2 regions of the Paenibacillus sp. FSL R7-0340 genome follow, and region 1 is predicted to be linked to the other one. Evidence: predicted binding sites of a transcription regulator. Region 1 holds the regulator's gene; the other holds the start of a gene.
What was found. The regulator LexA, encoded in region 1, represses DNA repair genes until DNA is damaged. The targets are predictions, from matches to a motif close to CGAACATATGTTCG.
Positions count from the first base shown of each region.

Region 2: a site for LexA is predicted at 1,656-1,669, ahead of addB (helicase-exonuclease AddAB subunit AddB). Genes of this name have one in related genera too.

Region 1 covers NZ_JBBOBY010000001.1:2,907,388-2,910,778, reverse strand. The annotation lists gene MKX59_RS13160 (hypothetical protein) at 1-90, opposite strand, end outside; gene MKX59_RS13155 (DUF896 domain-containing protein) at 211-417, opposite strand; gene MKX59_RS13150 (LysM peptidoglycan-binding domain-containing protein) at 526-894, opposite strand; gene lexA (transcriptional repressor LexA) at 1,083-1,709, shown strand; gene MKX59_RS13140 (hypothetical protein) at 1,992-2,294, shown strand; gene MKX59_RS13135 (hypothetical protein) at 2,531-2,695, shown strand; gene MKX59_RS13130 (hypothetical protein) at 2,736-2,876, shown strand.
Region 2 covers NZ_JBBOBY010000001.1:2,141,458-2,144,848, reverse strand. The annotation lists gene addB (helicase-exonuclease AddAB subunit AddB) at 1-1,589, opposite strand, end outside; gene MKX59_RS09540 (class I SAM-dependent rRNA methyltransferase) at 1,827-3,206, opposite strand; gene MKX59_RS09535 (Na/Pi cotransporter family protein) at 3,350-3,391, shown strand, end outside.

The DNA of each region.
Region 1 (3,391 bases):
GCCGCTAATGGTTTGAATGCCTTGCTTTTTGCGCGATTTATTTAAATGCGCTGTGTTTTTGCGTACTTTTCTTTCAAATGATCGGGCCATCTCTCAATTCCTTCCCAGATATATTACATTAAAACAATTGCCTCAAAGCTGATCTATATAGATACCATAAAAGGTACCTAAAACAAAAGGCAAATTGCAGGCTTGGGCACTTTAACAACATTAATGCTTCAGCCCGTCATTTCCTTTCGATGTATCATCGTCCACAAATTCAATCGTCTCAAGCTGCTGCCGAAAATTACGGCGAATGTTACCTAAATAAATTTCCCGAAGATTGGCGCGCTCTGTGGCTTCCTCTTCCGTCAAACCCTCGGATTTTGCTTTGCGCGCTAATTCATTAATGCGCTGTACCAAGCTGTCTATATCCAAATTGTGTCCCCTCCATAAAAGCAAAGATATAATACACTTTGACATGTAGAAAAGAGCTTGTCAAGGCTCCCGTATTACGCTCCCTGACAAGCTCTAATAGTCTATAGATCAGAAGTTAGGAAGCTTGAGTACCTGACCTGCCTGCACTCCCCGATCCTCCAAACCGTTAATCCGCACAATTCCTTCTATATATACCCGTGTATCCATTCGTTCCGGTTTATGATTTGCGGCAATCTCCCACAACGTATCCCCAGGTTGTACGGTCAGTTTAGTCACTTCTTCCTTGGAAGCTGAAGGTGCCGCGAAAACTGTAAGTACACCTGCCCCTGCAATCCAAGCAACAATCACTATAATAAGAAGCTTAAGTAAAAGAGTATTGGTAATAATCTGCATAAAACGTGCCCTACCCTCTTTTCGAGTCTCCTGTAAATTTTCTAAATTCATCGGAAAAATACTTTGATAAGTGCTATATTTCATCATTGGCTGTGTCCTCCAAACGTTTGTTCTTATGTTTTCACAATATAACACGAACATTTGTTTTGTTCAATAGAAAAGAGAACAAAAGTTCGTAATTATTTTTAGGGATTATTTAGAACTTATGTTTGTACGAACGGAGGTTCTATGCTATAATTTTCCCAAACGTTACTAAATGGGGTTGATACGGTATGTCTAAGATTTCGAGCCGCCAGCAGGCCATTCTTGAATTTATCCGCAATGAAGTGCGTCTAAAGGGATACCCCCCTTCTGTACGCGAAATAGGCGAGGCTGTCGGATTAGCCTCCAGTTCTACGGTTCATGGTCATTTGGATCGTTTAGAGAAAAAAGGACTCATTCGCCGCGATCCTACAAAACCACGGGCTATTGAGTTACTCGGTCAAGACGAATCGGATAACAGCAACTTGATTAATTACTCCATTAGTCGTGTCCCCGTCGTCGGCAAAGTAACTGCTGGCCTTCCTATTACGGCGACAGAAAATATTGAAGATTACTTTCCTCTTCCCCAACACTTTGTTGGTGAGGATAAAATATTCATGTTATCTGTTGTAGGCGAAAGCATGATTGAAGCTGGTATTGCTAACGGAGACTATGTAATCGTACGTCAGCAGCAGACCGCTGATAATGGTGATATTGTTGTAGCTATGACAGATGAAGACGAAGCTACAGTTAAAACCTTCTACAAAGAAAAGGATCATATCCGGCTTCAACCTGAAAATCCAGCCTTTGAACCGCTTCGCCTGACACACGTCAGCATTTTGGGCAAGGTTGTAGGACTCTTCCGGGACTTCCACTGATTTCTCGTTCTTTCTTCCCCGTTATTCTATCCACTAATATAAAACCGGCTGCCTAGGGCAAGCCGGTTTTGTATTGCTATTATGTTTATTATGTATCTCACAACTTTTTTTTCATTTCAGCAACCTATCCCTATTTTTTCTACTAAAAATCAGCCTCCTCATCTCAAATAATTCCCCACTGACCTTGAGCAGCTATACTGTCATGGGCAAAACTAATAGATCTTTCTTTGTTTTAGATAAATATGGTATATTAATTACTTATAGCTCTGTAGGAGGAATTAAATGAAAAAAATTATAATTTCAGCGTTTGTTGTGATATTTATCGCCATAAGCTGTGTAGTTCCAACAATGGATCATTTGTATGCAAAAGAGAACTCCCACATAACAACTTACGACCGTATTAAGTATATACAAATACTTATCCATTTCAGGTATTTAGAAAAGCAACTCGAAGCTGTAATTTTCGAAAGAAATAATTATCCAGAAGACAGCCAAGAATATAAACAGCTCTCTGAACAACTGAATCATATTCTTGCTCAAGAGGCGTACTACGAGAAAAAACTTAACACTCTTAATAGTAAATAATTTTCATACTAACTGCCTATTATCTTTATCTACACTATTAGACTCATGCCGACCTGCCTATAACATTCTCCTGCAACGTAAAGTTGAAAAGGCGAAGACAGGTTCGCATGAGTTTTTTTATTATCCATTAGGAATATAGGTACTAGCTTCTTTTTGCTTTTAATAGATTTATGCTGATACATTACTATCACAATTGACATATGTATATAGCAGAACTAAGCAAAGGAGATATGCAGATGATCAGAAATAGAGTTAAAACGTATAAGCATCGCATCGGGAAAAACAGATATCTGGTCGTTAAAGTCTTTCAAGCCGCAGCTGCTAAAACAGGAAGCGGAAATGCACTAGCAACCAATGCCTTGAATATCAAAATTTCCAAGCGTAAGCATAAACGCCACTAAGATTTAACCGTACCTTCATTTCTTGAAGGGAGGTGATATTATGAGCAGAAGACATTGCAAACGTGATTTAAGAAGAAGAAGATTAAACATCCGTTCCACTCAAAGAGCCATTGCGCGTGCAAGAGGTAACGCACTGGCTGTTAATCTGTTTAGCGTAAATGATAGACAACGCAGACGTTAATAATCGTTTTCAAGCAAAAGCGGGAAGGATTCTTCCTGCTTTTTTTGTGTTAAACGATACACCCAACTCCTAAATTCCATAGAACTGCTAAATTCAGTTGCCTTCCTTTTAAATACCATACATATTCAACTATGCTTCCACTGGTTAAAACAGAAGCGAAATGGTACCCAGTCAAAAGCAGCAGCATTCTTGACTCAAATACTTTGTGTACAACTGACCACACCTATAGCCCTCAAACTTGCTTCAGCTTTTTTCACTTAAGTATTCCGGCTGTATATCCGTCCATGGTTTGTACGTTGCTGCATTGTTTGCTCAATTTTTTATTTTAAAACTTTATAAGGCCCCACTTGCCCACCACCGTATTCCACAAACTCCATCATATCCTACTCAACGGCTGGACTACAGATGCTCTTATCTGACTTAATGCAGCTGAAAACAATTCGATATTGGATCAACACTTCATATGTATGATTCATGTTGATCAACTCGACAATTCATTCTGGATAAGCGCTAAA
Region 2 (3,391 bases), 770 kb from region 1:
GCATCCTCCAGTAACAGATATACCGCTTCACACTTCTCAAGTGCAGTTCGTGCCTTGCCGACACGTTTCTCAAACGCACGTAAAGGCGTCACGATCACATCCCGGCACAGTTCCATCAAATCCAACGTTTCATCCCGTTGACGGCTCCGTTCCTGCTCCTCCAGCTCCAGTGACAAGCTGGGCACAGCCTGCCACGGGCGACCGTCTGTCCAACGGCTGCCTTGTATTCCGCAGGCTAGTACATAGTTTTCCAAACGGTCCATCTCCTCACGACTTACCCGACCATCCAGCGGCAGGAGAAGGTCTGTTTTGACCGCACGGAATACATCCTCATATCGCCAACGACGCTGCACGATATCCAGCGAAGCCCGAATCAATTCCACTAAGGGATGATGCAAAACACTTCTCCGCTGATCCAGAAATACTGGAACCTCATATTGTTTGAATATCGGTTCCACCCATGGCTCATAATCTTCAATATGACGTACAAACAGGGCCATCTCCCGATAACGAGCGCCCTCATCTCGGGCCAGACGACGCATTTCGCGTACAGCCCCTTCCAGCTCTGCACGGCGATTAGCCGCAGTGTACAGTTTTATGCCTTCCGGCTGTTCTTCTGTCCACTGCTCTCGTAGCTGCTGCAGCCGCATCCATTGTTCCTGATTCCGTAACCCTGTACGATGTTCAAAGTTAGCCTCCAAATACGCCAACGCCGGACGCTCCTTAAATCTCGGCAGCGGATCAGGGCGCAGTAATTGTGTCTGCGTCTCTATCATCAGCTCGTCTGCCATTCCTTTGAGCTTTACATACGTAGCCGCTGAGGGATGAAACAAATCCAGCTCATGCGGAAGCTGTCCGCTCTCGTAGCTGCGGTTGCAAGTCAGCGCCACCGTCAACGAAGAAGCGTGCAGCATAAGCTGCTCCACCACCTTGTATTCATGTGGTGTAAACCTGCGGTAGCCATCCATCCAAATATCTGCCCCACGCACAAGGGAAGACTCAGCAATCTGTTCTGCCAGCATGCGCAGCGTATCTTCACCGTCAATATATTTAAGCGTCAGCTCTCGTTCAAAATCCTCATAGATTAGACTGATATCTTTGAGCTTGCCGCGCAAAATCGGAGTTGACTCTCCAGCAGCGTTCATTCGCTCCAGTTGCTCCGGTACAGACCGAGTATCATTTCCATACTGCTTTAGCTCCGTAAACAATGTATTCAACCGATCCACAAAGCCGAGCTGGTCTCCCGAATCCTTAAACAAACTCAGTTCATCCTTGCGACGACGAATAATTTTATATAAAAGCATCTTCTTGCCTTCTTCCGTTACAGGCACCAGTGCTGAACCCCCGGTTTCCTGCATAACTAAATAGGCAAGACGATGAAATCCCATCACTTGGGCGCGCACCGACCCCTGAATACCGTTTCCGGATTCTGTAAGTAACGCATGCTCAGAAGCAAATGACGATTGCTCCGGTACAAGTAACAGCATAGGCTTACCTAGCGGCTCCTCGCGTAACATAGACGTCATTTCATTGCGGATTAACGTACTTTTACCACTCCCAGAGCGGCCAATCAACAAGCGAACCGACATGATGCGGCCTCCTTTCCAACGAACAACATTCTATTAAACAGTATAGCATATCAGGCAAGGGAGAAAAGAACGTACGTTTGCCATGTTGTAGCAATTCTTCCTCCCTCTAAAAAAACAAATCAGTCCCGCAGATTGGCTTGGTGCATGCCTTCTCTACAGGACTGATTTATACCTAAACGAGTCTATTTTACCTATTTAATCACCAAAAAGGCGATTGACTTTGACCTTGTATGAAACCTACAGCTGTGTCCGGCTGCGCACCTCAAAGATGGCGAATTTCAAGTAATGGCCTTCCTCCACACCCAAAATTTGAGGATGGTCTTTACCAGCCGCTCTCCAGTCTACCAGACGAAGGATTTTGCCGGCATCTGCCGCCGCTTCCTTAATGGTATCTAAAAACAACTCTGGCCGCATATGGAACGAGCAGCTCGCAGTCACCAGATAGCCGCCCTCATTAACCAGCTTCATCCCGTGCAGGTTGATATCTTTATATCCACGTGTAGCTCCTTTGACAGCGTTCTTCGTTTTGGCAAAGGCTGGCGGATCAAGAATGACCACGTCAAAGGTGCGTCCGCCACCTGCTGTCAGCGGCTTGGATGTATCTCCTTTGCCCCCGGCTCGTGCATTGCGTTCCTCTACACCTTTCACTTGATTGCGCAAATATTGAAAAGCATCGTCGACGACAAACTCAACGCGTTCCTCAAAACCGTTCAGCTTGACATTATCCCGCGCACTTTCAATCGCATGCTCTGAAATATCAAGACAAGTTACTTTTTTAGCACCATGTTTACATGCATTGAGCGTAAAGCTTCCCGTGTGCGAAAAACATTCCAATACGGTTGCGCCATCCCAGAATGGGAATTCAACAACCTTACCACTTTTATTCACTGGCTTCATGACCGTTGTGCCCGCATCCCCTGAGTCTGCAGCTACTTCTTGTAGCGTAATTCCACTACGTGCTCCCCAACCTGTCATCAACGGTGCTATGGCCGCACGATTTTCACGCTGGTCAAAGAAATAACCCGTCTTCTGGCCCTCTACGATATCAACCTTGATTTGCAGGCCATTTTCCGTCACTACCACATGACGCGGGCAATCACCGTACAAAGGACCCTTCGTTTGTTCCAATCCTTCCAGCTCACGGATGGATACATCACTTCGCTCATATATACCAACAGGACCCACTACTTCAACGAGCGCATCCCTGATTTCTTCCCTGCGCCGATCCATGCCAAGCGTTAACAACTGCACGACTAACACATCACCAAATCGATCTACAATCAGTCCAGGCAAAAAATCAGCCTCGCCGTACACCAACCGATAAGCGTTTCCCCCGGTCACAAAACGTTCGCGGTGCTCCAGACATTTGCGAAAGCGTTGGGCAAAAAAGTTTTGATCCATTGCTTCCAGCGGCTCGTAGGACATCACACGCACTGTAATTTGTGAAGCTGGATTATAGTAACCTGTCGCCAAATAACGCCCCTGATGGTTAACGATACTGACCAAATCGCCTGCCTCTGGGTCCCCTTCGATCTTGGCTATTTCGTTTTTAAACACCCAAGGGTGTGCGTGCTCCAGCCTTTTTTTACGGCTGCGTTCTAATATTACTGAAGGCAAAATCCTTCACTCCCATTCTTGGATTACTCAAAGTCCTTAATATCGTTCCGTAAAAAAGAGCTCAGCCATGCTTGTCATGGCTGTCCCCGACAGATCATAGGCTGTTACATAAGTATTTTTACCTAGAAAAGGGGGCTATGCCCGTGTTTATACATGTTATACTCCCACTGTGCGGCGGGCTGTTT